DNA from 4 places in the Rhizobium sp. BK098 genome. Region 4 is predicted to be linked to each of the others. Evidence: predicted binding sites of a transcription regulator. Region 4 holds the regulator's gene; each other region holds the start of a gene.

Region 1 (5,020 bases), on a different contig from region 4:
GCGCGCCGGCGGGCTACATGCGCGCACCATCGAAATTTTCGACCAGCGCGGCATTGCCGATCGGTTCCTTTCACAAGGACATATAGCGCAGGTGGCAAGTTTCGCCTCGGTGCGCCTCGATATCAGCGATTTTCCCACCGGACACAATTATGGCCTGGGGCTGCGCCAGAAACACATAGAGCGCATCCTCGCCGACTGGGTCGGCGAATTCGACGTGCCGGTCCACTACGGCATGGAAGTTACCGGCTTCGCGCAGGACGACGGTGGCGTCGATGTTCAATTGTCCAACGGGACGACGCTGCGAGCGGATTATCTCGTTGGATGCGACGGCGGGCGCAGCCTGATCCGCAAGGCAGCCGGCATCGATTTTCCCGGATGGGATGCGACCGTCAGCAATCTGATCGCCGAGGTGGACATGACCGAGGAGCCGGAGTTGGGCATTCGTCATGATGCGCTCGGCATGCATTCCCTCGGCAGGTTCGAATACGAAATCCGCGACGGGAAGGTCATCTATCCTAAGACAGGGCCGATCGGCGTGATGCTGACGGAGCGGCAGTTGAGAACCTCGAGCGAGCCGAGCTTCAGCGATCTCCGCGACGCTCTTATCGCCGTCTTTGGCGCCGATTATGGTGCGCATAACCCCCACTGGATTTCGAGATTTACGGATGCAGTGCGACAGGCAGCATCCTATCGCAAGGGCCGTGTGCTGCTCGCCGGGGACGCCGCGCATATCCATCCCCCGGATGGCGGACAGGGTCTCAATATCGGTGTGCAGGATGCCGTAAACCTCGGATGGAAACTGGCCCAGGTGATCAAGGGCATATCGCCGGAAAGCCTGCTCGATACCTATCACGCCGAGCGTCATCCGATCGCTGCCCGGGTGCTGCGCAATATCCTGGTCTCGGTCGCGCTCCGCCGCCCCGACGACCGCACGCAGATCCTCCGGGAGACCATGGCCGAATGCCTCGCCATGGACGAGCCGCGCCGGCGCTACGCCGCGATGATGTCCGGCCTGGATATCCACTACGATCTTGGCGAGGGACATCCGCTGCTCGGCCGCCGCATGCCCGATCTTGACCTCACCGCCGCCCATGGTCCGCTGCGGCTCTTCGACCTGCTGCACGGAGGCCAGCCTTTGCTGCTCAATCTCGGCGTGCCCGAGAGCTTCGATATCGCCCCTTGGGCGGATCGGGTGCAATCGATCAACGCCCAATATGCCGGGCCGTGGGAGCTTCCAGCGATCGGCGCGGTTGATGCACCCACTGCGGTATTGATACGGCCGGATGGATATGTTGCCTGGGTTGGAGAGGAGACGCAGTTGGAGCTTCCGGAGGCGCTGACCACGTGGTTCGGCCCGCCCACTGTTGTGTGATGCGTGAAGGCCGGCAGGATTCGGGCAGGCAAGGGCGGATCAGGCCTCTTATCCCTTGGCCGGCCGGGCGCTTATCGGCTAGCGTGACGAAGGCGGCGCGCTCGCCGCCGCTTTCGCAGGAAATCCGACATGCAGGATGATGCCTCAACGAAGACCATGAATGAACCGACCGAAACAGCAGAGCAGGTGAGCGGGCTTGCCGAAATCCTGGCACCTCATCTTTCCGTGGTCTTTTGCGGGCTGAACCCCGCGCTTACAGCGCATCGCGACGGGCATAACTTCTCGAGCCGCAGCAACCGCTTCTGGCGGGTCCTGCACCTTGCCGGCTTCACCCCTCGCCTGCTGCGGGCGGAGGAAGAGCGCGAGATGCTGCAATATGGCCTCGGCCTGACATCGGCGGTCTCCCGCCCGACGAAAAGCGCCAGCGAGCTGAAAAGGAGCGATTATATTGCCGCCGCTCCAGTGCTCGAAGAAAAGATCAGGAAGTTTGCGCCGGCTAATCTGGCGTTTCTCGGCAAAGCGGCCTATGTCGCCATCAGCCTCCGGGCCAATGTCGAATGGGGGCGGCAAGCGGAAAAATTTGCGGGCGCTTCGATTTGGGTGCTACCGAACCCGAGCGGCCTCAACAGGGCCTTCGATCTGGCGAAACTGACAGAGCACTATCGCGAGGTGAAATTGGCGATTGAACAGGAGAGCGGTTTCACTCAGTAACCGCCCTCCCGGTCCATCTTGCTTAATCCTCGGGCCGCTTTGTGGCCTAAAACCCCAACGACTGCTGCACCGGTTTTGGCGGCGCGAGCTGAACGCCTTCGAGCTCCAGCATGCGAGCCTTGGAGTTGGAACCGCCCGGCGCGGAAAAGCCGCCGATCTTGCCGCCAGCCGCCAGAACGCGATGGCAGGGAATGATCAACGCCACCGGGTTCTTCGCCATAGCCTGCCCGACATCGCGCGCAGCTTCCGGCCCTGCGCCGAGCTGCTTGGCCAATGTGCCGTAGGTCGTCGTGTGGCCCCAGCCGACCTGCCGGGCGGCATCGTAGATCTGCCTGAAAAAGGCATCCTGCTCGCCGAGATCGAGCGTGACGTCGGAAAAGTCGATCTCCTCGCCCGCGAAATAGCGCTTCACCTTGGCAACCACTGCCGCGATGTCCGCGCTTGGGGTCCCGGGCTGCGCATTCGGCAGGCGGCGCCGAAGCAGACGCTCGGTCGCGCCCGCATCCTTCGTCGGCAATTGAAAGCGCAGCACGCCGACATCATTCCAGGCAATGCCGCAGAAGCCGCCGGCGGTCTCGAAGATCAGGTAATTCTGGCTTGTCTCGTTCATGACGAAACCTCCCGTGTTTCCACTTGCCATGAAAATCGGCCTCGGAAGCGTCGAATTCAACCCGTTTCTTGCGAGGAAGGAGAATTGCCACCGTTTTGATGTCGGCGGCGCGGCTCTGAGACAATCGCGAGCGCGGATATCAATATCCGCCGCCGGTTGGAGGCGCGTTCAGCGTCATGCCGCCGCCACTATTGCGCTCGCCGGATGTCGAGCAGGAAGCGATACCAAAGCCGATGAGAGCGAAAACAACGGCCGCAAAGACTGATCTGTTGAACATGATCGTGATTCCTTTGAGTGAAAATGGGCACGCATGCCCGAACCTGGGATGAACAGATCAGGTCGTCCTTTTATTCGATCGCTTTTTTGGTAACGCTTGCGACGGAAAGCCTTCAAGATTTGTTCTTGTTTTGTTCTTGAATTAGCAACTGCTTTATCCTATCGTTTTGCGGTCAAAAAGCAGGAGGACAAAGCGATACGCGCTTTGAAGTGACCATGAAGAACAATGGGCAGCTTTCACTCTATCTTGCGGGCGGAGCGCATACGCGAACACCGCCGCCAATCGATCAAGGGCCGATCAATAAATTCTATTTCGCCCTCCTGCCCGATGCGGCAATTGCTGCACGCAGTCATGAGCTTGCAGGACATCTTCGCCGGCAGCACCGCTTTTCCACGAAGCCGCGTCGGGCCGATCTCTTTCATGTGACGCTCTACCCGATCGGCTCGTTTCGCTGCTTGCCCGAGGAAATGGCATTTGCGGCGATGGAAGCTGCCTCTCGGGTGAGGAAGCCGCCCTTTCCCGTCGTCTTCGATCGAGCAGTCAGCTTCGGCAATGGCGACAACCGCCCACTTGTCCTTTGGAGCAAGGACGGAAACGCCGAACTGAAGGCGCTCCATCAGGAACTGGCCGATGCTATGCGGCTCACAGGCATTACGCCAGCCAAGGAGAGCTCCGTCGAACCGCATATGACGCTGCTCTATCAGGGACATCTCGTTCCCGACATCATGCTCGAGGAACCCGTGAGTTGGACCGCCAGGGACTTCGTCCTCATCAACAGCCTGCAGGGAGAGGCCAGGCACGATCATCTCTGCTATTGGACTTTGCATGATTGAGCGGGCGCTCACGCCTTTGGAGGTTTCCCTTCAGCTATCACCGCCGCGACGGCATCATCGACGCTGAAGCTGCAGCGCTTGTCGACATCGGCGACGCCCGCGACCATCATGAGATCGCGAACCCGGTCATGCACCCGAGCAAACTGTAGGCGGAGGCCGGCTCGCTGCATGGCGCTGTCGAACTCCATCAAGGCGTCCATCGCCGTGCTGTCGATATCGGAGCTTTCCTCCAGGCTGAGAATGACGGCCCGCAATCCGACTTGGCTGCGGCTGCCGGACAATATGTCGCCGAAGATCGTATCGGCATTGCCGAAAAACAGGGTTTCGCCGGGGCGCCAGATGGCGATGCCCGGTATCTCGGCGGCGTCGTCATGCCTGCTGACATCGACGAAGTCATGGCTGTTGTCGAGCCGTCCCAAACGGGCGATATACGGGGATGCCAGGCGATGCATCATGGCAGCGAGCGAAAGGGCGATTGCCAGCAGCATGCCATTGAGCACGCCGAAAGCGAGCACGCCGACGGCGGCGCCTAGTGCCACGTAGAAATCGCGACGCAGACGGCGCAGCCGCAGGATGGGGCTGGGGTCGAGCGCATGGGTCAGAGCAGCGATCACGACCGCAGCCAGCACCGGCTCCGGCAGAAGCGCCACCAGCGGTCCGGCACAGGCAATCAGGATCGCGAGGCCGATGGCGGCAAAGACGGTTGTCGCCCGCGTCTTTGCCCCCGCCGCCTCACTGGCGAAGCCTGCGGAAAAACCCGCGCCGACCGGCATGCCCTGAACGACGGCGCTGGCGATATTGGCTGCACCCAGCGCACCAAGCTCGCGATTGATCTCCAGCGTCTCACCATAACGCAGGGCGAGTGCACGCATCGTACCCCAGGATTCAGCAAAGAGGATGAGGACAAGGGGCACGGTGAATTGTACCAGCCGGGAATAGGCGGTCCAGTCGGCGTCCGGCAGCGACGGCCATTGCGGCAGTATCTCGATCGGTCCGACCAGCTTGACCCCATGGCCTTCCAAGCCGAACTGATAGGAGGCGAAGATGCCGGCGGCCAGCACAAAGAAAGCGCCGGGAATGCCCGGCAATCGCTTCAAGAGCAGCAATGCCACCAGCGCGACCACGCCGACGGCGACGCTGATCGGATTCCACTGGAGGATCGCGCCGAAGAGTGCGGCCGCGTAAGCCAGGATATTCGAGCCTTGCACAGCCACACC
Region 2 (5,020 bases), on a different contig from region 4:
TTGCCGGGCGACCAGCGCCTGCGATTTCTCTGCGCGCGCTCCTTATTTCAGTTCGACAGGCCCTATCATGATCCGCAACACCGTCTCCGCCTTCACCCTACCATCGCAGGAAGAGCGAAAGAGCTTCCTTTCGCTTGAAAAGACCCCGGCGGTTCACGCCGAAAAGCTTGCGTCGCTCGCCTGCCTGAATACGGTGCGCGTCGGTGGGGCGGGTGCCAAGGTCGAGGCTTTGGCCTTCCCCTTTACGGTCGCCGCCTGGAACCTCGAGCGCTGCCTGTTTCCCGAGGAAAGCGCTGCCAAGCTGCGCGAGACTGGTGCGCCGCTTGTCCTGCTGTCGGAAATGGATCTGGGCATGGCCCGCACCGAACAGCGCGACCCGACCGCGATCATCGCCGGCGAACTCGACATGAATCATGCCTATGGTGTCGAGTTTCTCGAGCTCAGCCTCGGTTCGGAAATCGAGCGCTCCTACTGCCGCGACGATTTTAATGAGAAGGGCTTTCACGGCAATGCCCTGTTGGCCTCCGTCGCTCTGAAGGATGCTTTCATGATCCGTCTGCCCGGTGAGGCCGTCTGGTTCAACAACAGCAACGAGCAGCCGCGCATCGGCGATCGCTGCGCCGTCGGCGCCATCGTCACGACGGAGGCCGGCCCCATGGTCGCCGTTTCCGTTCATCTCGAAAGTGTTGCCACTGCTGCCTATCGCGAGCGGCAGTTGGCGGCGCTGATCGATGAGGTCGAGGCTTTCGCGCCCGGTCTGCCGATCCTGATCGGCGGCGATCTCAACACCGGCAACCACACCGGCGGCGATTATTCGACGGATACGCTGTTCGCCATGGCCGAAGGCCGAGGCTTCGAGTGCCACGGCGGCCCGCTCGATCAGACAAGCACGCGCCCGAGCCTGATCACACGTTTCCCCGATCGCGCCATGAAGCTCGACTGGTTCATCACCCGCGGCTTGAAGATCGGCGAGAGTCATCTTGTGTCCTCTCTCAACGGCGAGGGCAAGCCGCTCTCCGACCATGATATGGTCGTTTGCACAATCGAAGGTTTTTCCGCCTGATCGCTGCAATCGTTAAAATGCACCTGGTTTCATGAACTTTGCCGTTACCCGTTCCATGCGATGAGATCGCAGACGCTCATGGAATTTTGGGGGATTGCATGGTCTTGAAATTAATGTTGGCGAGCATGGCGGCCTTTGCCGCGCGTGCCGTCCCGGCTGTGGTCGCGCTGCCGCGGTCGAAAAGCTTCGTGGCTGGCGCCAGTGGCGAGATGGAAATGAAGCCGTCGCCGATCGAGCCATCCTGGATCTTGTCGGGCAATCCCGTTGCCCGCATCGCCGAGCATTCGCGCGGGCAGGACGATGCCGCCATGACCGCGCTGTGGGATTGCACGGCGGGCGAGTTCCGCTGGTATTTCGGCTGGGATGAAACCGTCATGATCCTTGAGGGCGAAGTGCATATCACCACGGAAGACGGCGTCGAGCGCACGCTGCATGCCGGCGATGTCGCCTACTTCGCCGGGGGCACTTGGGCGACGTGGCGCATCGATCGCTACCTGCGCAAAGTCGCTTTCTTGCGCAAGCCATTCCCGAAGCCTTTGACCATGGCCTATCGCCTGCGCAACCTCGTCCGCCAGGGCAACACACAGGACCTTGCTGCCTAAGCAGGGCCACCTTGGCGGAAGCCCTTGAATAGCCGTTGCGTTTGGATGCGGGCCGACCTACATCTGTCCGCAAATCCGAGCGAGGGCTGACTATGGCTGGTATCAAGAATGTTGCGGTCCAGATGGACCATGTCCGAAGCATCAACATTGCGGGCGACTCGACCTTCGCCATGAGCCTCGAGGCGCAGAACCGCGGCTACAAGCTCTTCCACTATACGCCGGAGCGGCTGAGTATGCGCGACGGCAAGATCTATGCCTCCGTCGAGCCGATGATCCTGCGCGACGTCAAGGGCGATCACTTCGAGCTCGGCGAGCCGGAGCGCGTCGATCTCTCGACGATGGATGTGGTGCTGCTGCGCCAGGACCCGCCCTTCGACATGGCCTATATCACCTCGACGCATCTGCTCGAGCGCATCCACCCGAAGACGCTCGTCGTCAATGACCCGGCCTGGGTGCGCAATTCGCCGGAAAAGATCTTCGTCACCGAATTCGCCGATCTCATGCCGAAGACGCTGATCACCCGCGATCCGGCTGAAATCCGCCGCTTCCGCGAGGAGATGGGCGATATCATCCTGAAGCCGCTCTATGGCAATGGCGGCGCCGGCGTCTTTCATTCGACTCGCGACGACCGCAATCTCTCGTCTCTTCTCGAAATGTTCGGCCAGCTCTTCCGCGAGCCGTTCATTGCCCAGCAATATCTGCCCGATGTTCGCAAGGGCGACAAGCGCATCATTCTTGTCGATGGCGAACCAGTCGGCGCGATCAACCGCGTGCCAGCCGAGCATGATGCCCGCTCCAACATGCATGTCGGCGGCCGCGCCGAAGCGACCGAGCTGACGGCGCGCGAAAAGGAAATCTGCGCCCGCATCGGACCGGCCCTGAAGGAGCGCGGCTTCCTGCTCGTCGGCATCGATGTCATCGGCGACTATATGACCGAGATCAACGTGACGTCGCCAACCGGCATCCGCGAAGTCAAGCGCTTCGGCGGCGCCGATATCGCCAGCCTGCTCTGGGATGCGATCGAAGCCAAGCGGGCCTGATCGGCAGTTTCCCCACGCTTCCAACTGAACGATCATATCCACCCAGGCATGTCGATAATTTCGACGTGCTGGGTGAAGTTTTTGTTCGTTTATTGTTCTTGTTTCATTCCTCGTCTTATGCCAGATTGCAACCCGAAGTTTGCTGGTCGGGGCACGTAACGGCAAACGGGTTCGGCGACAGGGGAATAGGGCATGGTAGCGCGCGTCAGTACGGTTGCGTTTCAGGGCATTGAGGGCGTACCCGTCGAAGTGCAGGTGATGATCGCGCCCGGCAAGGTGCTGATGCACATCGTCGGCCTGCCGGACAAAGCTGTGGCCGAGAGCCGAGAGCGGGTCCAGGCGGCGCTGCACGCCTCCGGCCTCGCTCTGCCGCCGAAGAAAGTCACCGTCAATCTCGCCCCGGCGGATCTGCCCAAGGAGGGCAGTCACTTCGACCTTGCGATCGCGCTCGGTCTGATGGCGGCGCTCGGCGCGATCCCTGCCGATGCCCTGTCCTCCTACACTGTCATTGGCGAACTCAATCTCGACGGCACGATCGCGCCCGTTGCCGGCGCGCTTCCTGCCGCGATCGCCGCCAATGCCATGGGCAAGGGGCTGATCTGCCCTGCAGAAAGCGGGCCGGAAGCTGCCTGGGCGGGCAAGGAGATCGATATTCTGGCGCCACGCAGCCTGATCGCGCTCGCCAATCATTTTCGCGGTACGCAGGTTCTCTCGCGACCGGAGCCATCCGTTCGTGCCAGTGCCACCAATCTACCCGATCTTGCTGATATCAAAGGGCAGGAAAGCGCCAAGCGCGCCTTGGAGGTGGCCGCCGCCGGCGGGCATAACCTGTTATTCGTCGGGCCTCCCGGCTCCGGCAAGTCGATGCTCGCTTCGCGCCTGCCGTCGATCCTGCCGCCCCTGTCGACGAACGAGCTGTTGGAGGTGTCGATGATCCATTCGATCGCCGGCCAGCTTTCCGGTGGCAAACTCTCCGATCGGCGGCCCTATCGCGCGCCGCATCACTCCGCCACCATGGCGGCGCTCGTCGGCGGCGGTCTGCGTGCGAGGCCCGGCGAGGTGTCGCTGGCCCATCACGGCATTCTTTTCCTTGACGAGTTGCCGGAGTTTTCGCCGCAGGCGCTCGATGCGTTGCGCCAGCCGCTCGAAACCGGCGAATGCGTCATTGCGAGAGCAAACCACCGGGTTTCCTATCCGGCCGGCATTCAGCTTGTGGCAGCGATGAACCCATGCCGCTGCGGCATGGCCGGCGAACCGGGCCACACCTGCGCCCGTGGGCCGCGCTGCGCTTCAGATTATCAGGGCCGTATTTCCGGTCCATTGCTCGATCGCATCGATATCCGCATAGACGTACCGGCAGTCTCCGCCGCCGACCTCATCCGGCCGACATCAGCGGAAAGCAGCGCCGATGTCGCACTCCGCGTCGCACGCGCTCGCGAACGGCAGCGGGAACGCTTCGAACGAGCCGGCATGAAGGACGTCACCACCAACGCCCGTTGCTCGACCGCGATGATCGAAACCATCGCCGAGCCGGACGCCGCCGGCCTGCAATTGCTGCGCGATGCCGCCGAGAAGATGAAATTCTCCGCCCGCGGCTATCATCGCATCCTCAAGGTCGCTCGAACGCTCGCCGATCTCGATGATAAGCCCACCGTCGGCCGCATCCATCTCGCGGAAGCCATCTCCTATCGCATCGCCGGAGAGCGACTGGCAGCGCACGCCTGAAAGTCCTGAGCTGAGGCGACGCTCGATCGTCGCCCGTCCGCCTGAATGAAAAAGGGTGCCGAAGCACCCCTTTCCAAGTCCGAATGACGGTTGGCGCCTTTAGCCGCCAAGTCCCTCGAACAGGGCCGTCGAGAGATAGCGCTCGGCGAAGGACGGAATGATGACGACGATGGTCTTGCCTTCATTTTCGGGACGCTGGCCGATCTTGATGGCCGCTGTGAGCGCCGCGCCGGAGGAGATGCCGACCGGCACGCCTTCGAGCTTGGCGACGAGCCGCGCCTGCTGGAACGCCTCGTCATTGCTGACGGTCACCACCTCGTCATAGACATGCGTATCGAGAACCTTCGGCGCGAAGCCGGCGCCGATGCCCTGGATCTTGTGCGGGCCGGGATTGCCGCCGGAAAGAACGGGCGAATCCGCCGGCTCGACGGCGATGACCTTGATGTCGGGCTTGCGCGCCTTCAACACCTGGCCGACACCGGTGATCGTGCCGCCGGTGCCGATACCGGAAACGAAGATATCGACCTTGCCTTCGGTGTCGTTCCAGATTTCCTCGGCCGTCGTCTTGCGATGGATTTCCGGGTTGGCGG
Region 3 (5,020 bases), on a different contig from region 4:
CGGGCTATACGCTTGGGAGTTCGAGAAGGACGGCAGGGAGCTACGGGTTCGTGTTGAAGGGCAGCTCACCTTCAATACATCATACGCCATGATCGACGCAACCTTGGAGGGCTACGGCATTGCTTACGTTCCCGAAAACCTCGTGGAGTCGTTGGTCGCAGCCGGAGAGCTGGTGCAGGTTCTTGAGGACTGGACGCCGTTTTTCCCGGGATATTACCTCTATTATCCAAGCCGAAGACAAAATTCACCGGCCTTCAAAGTGGTAGTAGATGCACTACGCGTATAACCCGAGGACAATCCCTGCGCTTCTGTCGTTACAGCGCCGAAAGTCTCGCCTTCTGAAGCTTATCCTTAGGCCAGCCGCGTCTCGCAGCGCCGCGAAGGTAGGACCCGACGACAACTCACCTGCGTTGCGGCGGTGAATTGAAACTGAAGGACGCGATCTACGGGTGGAATTCATGGGGTAGGCAACGATAGCGGTTGAAAATAGCGGTTGAAAGATGAGCAACAGCTCCATGTTGCGTGGCGGCATGCGCATCGCTGCACTGCGAACTCAGCGCTGGCGGTCAAGGCTGTCTCAGGTATTTTAAGCCCCACGAAGCAATGCACCTCCTCCCAGAGGGAAGCCTGACAGAACAGCGGCACTCCTCCTTCCAGCCGTCGTACAATATTTCGAAAAGCCTGGCGCACCTCCTCCCGCGGCAGGCTTTTTCGTTTGAAATCCAATTTCGCCAGCCTTAGGACGCGGACTCATTAGCTGAAGCGATCCATATCCTCGTTGCGGCGAGTTTGAGGCCGGGAAGGTAGTTGTCCGCACGTCTGTCGTATCGTGTTGCCAGACCACGCATCTGTTTGATGCGATTGAAGAAACGCTCCACCAGATTGCGCTGGCGATAGACCCAACGGCTGAAGCTGAAGGTCTGTTTGCGGTTGGCCTTGGCGGGGATGTTTGCCCAGCACTTGCGTTGCTTGGCAAAGTTACGGATCGCGTCGGTGTCATAGGCCTTGTCTGCAAGGAGTGTCGATCCGGGCTGCATATCGCTCAGCAACTTTTCGGCCATGGGAGCACGGCGGCTTGACCCGCGCTCGGTTCCAGCCGAACAGGCAAGCCATCAGCATCGACGAGCGCGTGGATCTTTGTTGTCAGGCCGCCACGCGAACGTCCCATGCAAGGATCGGCAGATCCCCCTTTTTTGCATTGGCACCATGTTGGTGAACGCGGACGCAGGAGGAATCGATCATCACTATGTCGCCGGCATAACGTTTTGAAACAGCAGCCAGAAGGCGATCCCAGACGCCCGCTTTACGCCAGCGCGAGAACCGATTGTAAAGCGTTGTGCGTGGACCATAGCGCTCCGGCACATCACGCCAGGATGAGCCAGTCCGCAAGCGCCATAGGATACCATTGATCACCCGGCGGTCATCTACGCGCTCAATTCCACGGCTGTTGGTCGGCAGCAACGGCGCGATAACCGCCCATTCCTCGTCGGTCAATTCATGACGGCGCATGGCAATCTCCTTTTCTGGAGATTGAATCACACACCAGCACCAACATGAACCCCGTTATGGGGACACGGCCTAGTCCGGCGTCAAAGCAGAGTGCCCTGTTCCACCGGCTCGCCAGATTTCGAAACGATCGTCGATCCATATGGTTCGCGTGAAGAAATGATAAGCGCGTCTTTCGGAAGTGGTCGAGCGAGATGCTTTGCCTCGTCCCACGGCGCCCGCATCCAGACTTCAGTTTCTTCCTTCGTCCGCAGCAGGACCGGCATGGCCTTTTCATGTATCGGTTTCACGAGATCGTTGGCGTCGGTAGTCAGAAAGCCATAGAGGTCGTCGGTCGTGAGTCCGTCCCGAACCTTCCGGACGCTTTTCCATTGCGGCACGTGGATGCCGGCAAAGAACATCAGCGACTTTGCTTCATCGCGGGCAAACCAGGCGTTGGGTACATTGCCACCTTCCTGTTTGCTCGCCGGATCCGGTTCGGCAAAGCTGGTGACAGGGACAAGGCATCGATGCTCCACACCAAACCACCGTTTCCAATGGGGAAGATTAAGGTTCCGAACATTGGTTGTGCCGCGATCGGCCTCCATGCGGATCAGTTCCTCAAGATCGAAGGGCTTGCCCTTGGCCGCGAGTTTCTCGGCCTTGGCCTTGGCGCCTTTCTCAAGCGCGAAGCGGGGGGAGGGCAGTCCCCATCGCGCATGCACCAGCTGCTTCTTGCCGTCAGCTGTGTTGCGGACGATCGGCCCCATCTGGTCGGGGTTCATCTGATAGGCCGGCATTAGATTGATCAGGCTTTCGGCATCCTGGGCCCATTTCGAGACCCAATCCTTGTCTTCCATCCGATAAAGATTACACATGCCGCGCCATCCCCTTCGCTCAGACCGCGGAAACAATCTAGCGGATGCCACTGATTTCGCTAGTCGAGCTTGTAAACATCGGCATTGTCCTGCCGTTCCCGCAAGCCCTTGTAGGAAGCGTGCCGCAATTTGCCGTCTCCGGTCCACGCCCGAAACTCGATCTCGGCGATCAGCGTTGGCTCGACCCAGACGATATCTGCCTTTCCGGCATAGGGCACCGGCGGCAGTTTTCGTTTCCAACGCAGCTTGTCCAGTACCGTACGCAGCCTGATCATCTCGGCCTCTTTGAAGCCTGTGCCGACGTTGCCGACATGGACGAGGTCGTCACCGCGGTATGCGGCAAGCAACAGCGAAGCGAAGCCGGAAGGCGACGCTGTCGATGGCTCATAGCCGACCACCATGAAGGCTTCGCTCTGGACACATTTGACCTTCACCCAATCGCCGGTGCGGCCGGAGCGATAGGGCTGATCGAGGTGCTTGCCGACAATGCCTTCCAGACCGAGGCGGCAGACGTTGTCAAGCAAGGCATTGGGTTCGGCGTCGAGTGTTTCTGACAGACGGATGGCGCCGTCTTTGCCATCGAGCGTGTCCTCGAGAAGATGCCGACGCGATCGGTATTCGACATTTCGCAGGTCATGGCCATCGAGATAGACAAGGTCGAAGGCGTAGAGGATCGCATCAGAAGCTCGATTGCCAGCCGTCTTGCCGCTGGCTCCCAACGACTGCTGCAGCAGCCCGAAATCCGGCCGTCCTTTTTCGTCGAGCACCACCGCCTCGCCATCGATGATCATCGTCGCCGGCCCGAGCGCTCGAGCGGCCTGTTCGATCGCCGGAAACCGATGCGTCCAGTCATGGCCGCCACGCGTGAGGATCCGGATGCCCGTTGGCTCGATGTGGACAGCCAGTCGATAGCCATCCCATTTCAGCTCCCAGCTCCATTGGTCACCGCTTGGCGGACGCGCTTTCAATTGTGCGAGGGCCGGCTCAACGCGATCAGGCATGGGGTCGAACAGAAGCTGCGGCTGCGCCGGGTTGCGCTTCCGACGTGGCTTCGAGCGGATCGGGGCTTCGGTATCGCGAAGAAGCGGCTTTGATCTCGGGGGCTTCGTCATGCCGAGAGTTCAGCACAAAAACCTTAAGAATAGTGTGACGCTGAACGTCTATCCCCGCTATCCACCACTGCGGCGCAACGGGAAGAGGGAACCGATAAAAATCTTGCCTTCGGTTACGTCCTTGAATCCTCTTCGAATCTTCGGCTTTGCTAATGCTGGGATAATATTCCTCAACTCTGTGGTGCTTGACTCTTTCAAGGCATAAGAACAAACAATGAACATATAGCCCGTGCGACATGATGTCGAAACCTTTGAACACGACCTCGAAGGGAGCCGTGAACGATGACTGCTGCCCGCCAGAGGGTGATCTGCGACCTGCGCGACCGCATCGCCTCCATGGAGGGCGGATCCGCGAAGCGGGCCGGAACACTCGCCTTCGGTGTTCCCGAGATCGATGCGGCGCTGCCTGGCGGCGGCCTTGCCTATGGCGCGCTGCATGAGTTCGCCGGCGGTGGCTCGGGCACTGTCGATGGCGCGGCTGCCGCCCTCTGTGTCGCCGGCATTGCCGCGCGAACCAAAGGGCCCGTCGTCTGGTGCCTGACGCGACCTGATCTGTTCTTTCCGGCTCTGGCGCAGGTTGGCCTCCATCCCGACCGTGTGATCTTCGTGGAATCCGATCGGGAAGAGGATGTGCTCGCCAATATGGAGGAGGGGCTGTCCTTCGGCGGTCTCGGCGCTGTCGTCGGCGAGCTCGTTCGCCTGCCGATGGTCAGTTCCCGTCGGCTGCAGTTGGCGGCCGAGCGAACCGGCACGATGGCGCTCGCGGTCCGACGATGGCGGCGACAGACGGAGGCGAATGATTTTGGCCAGCCCACGGCCTCGACGACAAGATGGCGGGTGAGCGTTATGCCATCAGAAGAGCTGCCGGTACCCGGAGTGGGAAGGGCTCAATGGTTTCTGGAATTGATGCGCGTGAAAGCGGGTGAGTGTGCTGAGTTTCTCGTGAGGGCGTGCGATGACAAGGGTCGTCTCGATCTATCTTCCGGATCTGCCGACGGATCGCATTCGTCGCGCCGATCCGTCTATTCCGCCTGAACAGCCGATCGCCGTGATCGCGAAAAGCGGATCGAAGCGATGGGTGTCGGCCGCCGACCCGACTGCAAAAAAGGCGGGTGTCCACGTCGGCATGCCGGCCGCAAAGGCGCAGTCGCTGTTTCGCGGCCTGATGCTCATCGATGCCGATCCTGCAGCGGACGCCGCGGCCCTTGAACGCATCACGCTCTGGGCGCTGACGATCTATTCGCCAATCGTTGCGGTGGACGGAAGCGACGGCATCGTCATGGATACCGAAGGTGCCGACCATCTGCAGGGCGGCGAGCTTCCCATGGTGACGAAAATCGCCAACCAGTTCCTGGCAAGAAAACTGACCGCCCGTGTGGCGGTCGCCGACAGCTGGGGAGCTGCCCACGCTTGCGCCCGCGCGGTCAATCGTGAGACGATCGTCATTCTACCCGGCGAGACCGTGCGTGCCGTCGAAAAGCTGCCGATATCGCTGCTGCGCCTGCCGGCAAAGACTGTCTCTGACCTGCGAATCCTCGGTTTCCA
Region 4 (5,020 bases):
ATTATTATCGCCATCCGGTGACAATGTTGCCGGCTCGCTACTGGATGCGGCCGATATCTGGCTCGCTGGCCTGCGCAACAGCATAGGCGACCGCATCAGGCAAACCTTGCCCGGAGATACCGGCGCCTTTGCGGCAGCGCTTGTCACCGATGAGAGACGTGCGATCTCGAAGGATACGACCGAGGCTCTGAGAATTGCCGGCCTGACCCACATCATCGCAATTTCCGGTCTCAACATGGCGTTGTCGGCTGGCATCTTCTATGTCGGTCTGCGCTATTTGTTCAGCCTGTTTCCCGGCGTCGTCCAGGCTTGGCCGACGAAGAAGTTCGCAGCCTTCGGCGCGCTTCTAACGGTAACGGCCTATTACCTCATTTCCGGATTCGGCGTCTCCGCCGAACGCGCCTTCATCATGATGGCGATCATGCTGGTGGCCGTACTTTTCGACAGGCCATCCATCAGCTTGCGCAATGTGGCGCTCTCAGCCATCGTCATCCTAGTCTTGTCACCGTCTCAGGTACTCGGTCCGAGTTTCCAGATGTCTTACGCCGCTACGCTGGCGCTGGTATCAGGCTATTCGCTCTGGAAACGACGGCGGCATCGCGAAAACATCCTGCCGCGCATCCGTCTGTTAAGTCCGCTACTGTTCGTCACGCGCTTCTTTGGAGGTGTGATGTCGACCTCGTTCATCGGCGGTGCGTCGACGGCCATTTTCTCGATCGAGCATTTTCACCGGTTGGCGACATATGGACTTGCTGCCAATCTTGCGGCCATGCCCGTCGTCTCTTTCATCGTCATGCCCTTCGGTATGATGGCGATGCTGCTGATGCCTTTCGGAATCGATGGACCGTTCTGGAAAGTCACCGGTGAGGGACTGGAGCTTGTGATCGCTATTGCAAAAACGGTGGCTGGGTGGGGAGGTGACATTACCTTCGGCCGCCAGCCCGGCTGGCTGATGCCGACTTTCATCGCCGGCTTCCTGATCATGAGCATGCTGCGGACCCGGCTTCGCCATATGGGCCTGTTGCTGCTGCTGTCATCTGTCGGTGTGGCCGCGTTCGGCTCTGGTGTGCCGAAGCCGGATCTGATGATCGCGGAAGATGGCATTCTCGTTGCCTTGCGCCAGGATGATATCCTCGCCACCAATCGCGAGAGACCGCAGGCCTTCATCTTCGAGCAATGGCAGAAAGCGCTAGTCGCAGCCGAACATCAACCGCCGACCATGCTCCCGACCGATAGCCGGCTTCCGCAGATCAGCAAGACGGATCGGCATAAGCGATTAAGCAATGACGAGCAGAAGGCGGTCCGCACCGCAATGGAAGAAGCTTTAGACCGCACCATGCAAGGCAGCTTTGCCTGTCAGAAGGGAGCATGGTGTGTCGCCATGCTCGAAAACGGCGCGATATTGGTCACCATCGAGAACGCGGCCTATCTGCCCGCGGCTTGCGACACCGGGAACATTGTTGTGACGCCAATCCGGCTGCGGCTGGACCACTGCCGCTCCGGAGCAACGCTCATAACCGGTGCGACATTGCGCAAAACCGGCTCCATCGAAATGGTGCTTTCCGTAGACAAGCCCATCATCTCAGCCGCATTCAACAACCCGCAGCGCCCATGGACCAGGCATCGAACCTATGATTGGCGCACCGACAAATTCGACGCGCCAATTGCAAAGGCACCACCAGTTCTGGACAATTCACCGGTCAGTGATAGCGACGAATAAGGCCGACGAGCTTGCCCTGAACCTTGACGCGATCCGGCCCGAAGATGCGGGTTTCATAGGCTGGGTTCGCGGCTTCCAGCGCGATGGAGGCACCCTTGCGACGGAAGCGCTTCAAGGTAGCTTCTTCATCGTCGACGAGTGCAACGACGATATCGCCGGGATTGGCCGTGGTCGAATTGCGGATAATGACCGTATCGCCGTCGAAAATTCCGGCGTCGATCATCGAATCTCCTCGAACTTCAAGCGCATAATGTTCGCCGGAGCCGAGCATGTCGGCGGGAACGGTAATGTCGTGCGTATTGTTCTGGATGGCGGAGATCGGAACGCCGGCTGCGATGCGACCCATCACGGGTACGGACGCCGAGCCGTTGTGATCGTCATTTGCCACTTTCGACGGAGCGGGCGGGGCAACGGGCTGTGGCTTGCCGAGGCTGCCCTCGATGACGCTGGGCGAAAAACCGCGGCGCTGTTGCAGGCTCGGATTATAGGCGTCGGGAAGCTTGATGACTTCGAGCGCTCTGGCCCGGTTCGGCAGCCTGCGGATGAAACCTCGCTCCTCCAGCGCCGTGATCAGGCGGTGAATGCCGGATTTGGATGCCAGATCCAGTGCATCCTTCATCTCGTCGAAGGATGGCGGAACACCGGATTCCTTCATGCGTTCGTGAATGAAGAGAAGCAGTTCCTGCTGCTTGCGCGTCAACATCGTCTTGGAACCTCAGAATCAAGAAAAGCCGTGAAACAAATCCAGAACGGACACTATATGTTCCATATGTGTTCCGCAAGTGCTTAAATTTCGGTAAAGCCTTGTGGGGTCAGTTAAATAATTACCATTTGCGAATAGATCGGATCGGAACATCGAGGCGCCATACTTGCGTTAACCCATGGAAAAATATGAGAAATGCCGCTCTGTTCGCTTCCAGGGCCTTGTCGTTCAGTCCGTGCGCCCAGCATTTGGATCAAAGTGCCACACTACTGCATAAGCCGGCTATGGGAGAGAATCAGCAATCACGTTTGCGAGATCGCCTTCAATCCATGTCGTGTGCTTCGGGATGTTCCATCCTCCCATCTTGAATTGCTTGGGGGATGGGCGCAAATCTGCTTCCGCAAGCAAACAGGAGAAGCCATGATTTCGTCTCCGCATCCGCTGGATCATCTCGTGCTGCCGACCGTCAATATCGCTCTGGCGCGCGAACGCCTAGGCAAGCTCGGTTTCACGGTGGCTCCAGATGCGCGCCATCCCTTTGGCACTCAGAATGCCTGCGTCTTCCTTGCCGATAAAACCTATCTCGAACCTCTGGGCGTCGCATCTCCGGAGCAATGCGAGAAGAGCATCGTAGATGGCAATGTTTTCGTCGCGCGCGATCAGGCTTATCGTTTCCGGGTGGGGGATGATGGCTTTTCGGCCGTGGTATTCGGTACGGATGATGCGGTGGCGGATGATAAGCGTTTCAACGCGGCGGCGATTTCGGCGGGGCGAATGCTGGATTTCTCGCGTCCGATGAAGATGCCGGATGGAACAGAAACCACGGCAGGCTTTCGTCTTGCCTTTGCCGCCGATCTGCGCGCGCCGGATTTTCTCGCTTTCTGCTGTCAGCGCATCAATCCGCTGCCGGCTGATCGCAGCGCGCTCGAGCGTCACGAGAACGGCGTGACTGGTATCGCGCGGGTAGCGCTTTGCGCGCCGAAGCCGGCGGTCTATCGCGGTTTCTTCGAAGAGGTTGTCGGCGACCCACGCATCATGGAGCATTCCTTTGGCCTGACGATCAGGACTGCCAATGCCGATCTCGAGATTTTGACCCCGGAAGGAATGGAGGCATTCTATGATCTGCCTGTTCGCACGAATGATCCGGGGCTCAGGGCGCGGGCAATCCTTTTCAAAACGCGCGATCTTTCCGTGACATCGTCGCATTTCACTGCTAACGGCGTCACCTATACGCGTAAGAACAATCGTCTATTGGCGAGGTTGGCGCCCGGTCAGGGCGCATTGTTCGCCTTTGAGGAGATAAAATGAGCACAAATTCCGAAGTCACCGTCGGCGAGGGTGCCTCCAAGGTCCTTTTTTCCAATACTGCAAAGCTGTCGCTGATCGCCGGTCCCTGCCAGATGGAAAGCCGCGACCATGCTTTCATGGTCGCCGGCGTTTTGAAGGAACTTTGCGGCAAGCTGGGCATCGGCCTCGTCTACAAGTCCTCCTTCGACAAAGCGAACCGCACATCGCTGTCGGGCAAGCGCGGCATCGGGCTGGAAAAGGCGCTGGAGGTTTTTGAAGACCTGAAGAAGGAATATGGCTTCCCGGTCCTGACCGACATCCACACGGAAGAGCAGTGCGCCATCGTTTCCAAGACGGTTGATATCCTGCAGATCCCGGCTTTCCTGTCGCGCCAGACAGACCTTTTGGTTGCCGCTGCCAAGACCGGCCGCGTGGTCAACGTCAAGAAAGGCCAGTTCCTGGCGCCATGGGATATGAAGAACGTGCTTGCCAAGCTGAACGAAAGCGGCAATCCGAATATTCTTCTTTGCGAGCGCGGCGCCTCCTTTGGCTACAATACGCTTGTTTCCGACATGCGCTCGCTGCCGATCATGGCGGCGATGGGCGCGCCCGTCATCTTCGACGCGACCCATTCCGTGCAGCAGCCAGGCGGACAGGGCGGTTCGACCGGCGGCGATCGTCGGTTCGTCGAGACGCTGGCGCGCGCCGCCGTTGCCGTCGGTGTCGCAGGCGTTTTTGTCGAGACGCATGAGGATCCGGACAATGCACCATCCGATGGCCCGAACATGGTCTATCTGAAGGATATGCCGCGGCTTCTGGAGAAGCTGCTGGCCTTCGACGCCATCGCCAAGGCCTGAAACGTAGCCGGCATTCAACAGGCTGACATGAACTTGCGTTACGGGCCTGCAGGAGTGCCAAATCGCGGCGCGGATCGCCATTGAAATTTCCGCGCCTTCGACTAAGACGATTTAAATCGATTTATAAACCAGCGAGCAGGGAGCTATCATGACCGCAATCACCGACATTATCGCCCGCGAGATTCTCGACAGCCGTGGCAATCCGACTGTCGAAGTCGATGTCTACCTCGAAGATGGCAGCATGGGCCGCGCGGCGGTTCCGTCGGGTGCGTCGACCGGCGCGCATGAAGCTGTCGAGCTTCGCGATGGCGGCAAGCGCTACCATGGCAAGGGTGTCGAGAAGGCCGTCGAAGCCGTCAATTCGGAAATCTTCGACGCGATCGGCGGCATGGATGCCGAAAACCAGATCCAGCTCGACAACATCATGATCGAGCTCGACGGCACGCCGAACAA

Evidence for each region. The regulator LexA, encoded in region 4, represses DNA repair genes until DNA is damaged. The targets are predictions, from matches to a motif close to TGTTCNNNNTGTGTTCNG.
Region 1: FHT73_RS18030 (2'-5' RNA ligase family protein) is a predicted target of LexA. The motif match lies at 3,091-3,108, and genes of this name have one in related genera.
Region 2: FHT73_RS17855 (YifB family Mg chelatase-like AAA ATPase) is a predicted target of LexA. The motif match lies at 2,788-2,805, and genes of this name have one in related genera.
Region 3: FHT73_RS23910 (ImuA family protein) is a predicted target of LexA. The motif match lies at 3,679-3,696, and genes of this name have one in related genera.

What each region holds. Positions count from the first base shown of each region.
Region 1 covers NZ_JACHYY010000006.1:316,705-321,724, forward strand. Annotated here, with positions in the region: gene FHT73_RS18010 (FAD-dependent monooxygenase) at 1-1,372, shown strand, start outside; gene mug (G/U mismatch-specific DNA glycosylase) at 1,502-2,083, shown strand; gene FHT73_RS18020 (methylated-DNA--[protein]-cysteine S-methyltransferase) at 2,130-2,693, opposite strand; gene FHT73_RS18025 (hypothetical protein) at 2,833-2,970, opposite strand; gene FHT73_RS18030 (2'-5' RNA ligase family protein) at 3,186-3,803, shown strand; gene FHT73_RS18035 (SulP family inorganic anion transporter) at 3,812-5,020, opposite strand, start outside.
Region 2 covers NZ_JACHYY010000006.1:285,693-290,712, reverse strand. Annotated here, with positions in the region: gene FHT73_RS17870 (endonuclease/exonuclease/phosphatase family protein) at 68-1,063, shown strand; gene FHT73_RS17865 (cupin domain-containing protein) at 1,162-1,665, shown strand; gene gshB (glutathione synthase) at 1,758-2,705, shown strand; gene FHT73_RS17855 (YifB family Mg chelatase-like AAA ATPase) at 2,898-4,430, shown strand; gene cysK (cysteine synthase A) at 4,530-5,020, opposite strand, start outside.
Region 3 covers NZ_JACHYY010000011.1:1,255-6,274, forward strand. Annotated here, with positions in the region: gene FHT73_RS23890 (LysR family transcriptional regulator) at 1-286, shown strand, start outside; partial or broken gene FHT73_RS23895 (IS5 family transposase) at 738-1,515, opposite strand; gene FHT73_RS23900 (SOS response-associated peptidase) at 1,590-2,363, opposite strand; gene ligD (non-homologous end-joining DNA ligase) at 2,423-3,475, opposite strand; gene FHT73_RS23910 (ImuA family protein) at 3,758-4,510, shown strand; gene FHT73_RS23915 (DNA polymerase Y family protein) at 4,431-5,020, shown strand, end outside.
Region 4 covers NZ_JACHYY010000010.1:93,351-98,370, forward strand. Annotated here, with positions in the region: gene FHT73_RS23390 (ComEC/Rec2 family competence protein) at 1-1,720, shown strand, start outside; gene lexA (transcriptional repressor LexA) at 1,701-2,423, opposite strand; gene FHT73_RS23400 (VOC family protein) at 2,844-3,731, shown strand; gene kdsA (3-deoxy-8-phosphooctulonate synthase) at 3,728-4,567, shown strand; gene eno (phosphopyruvate hydratase) at 4,716-5,020, shown strand, end outside.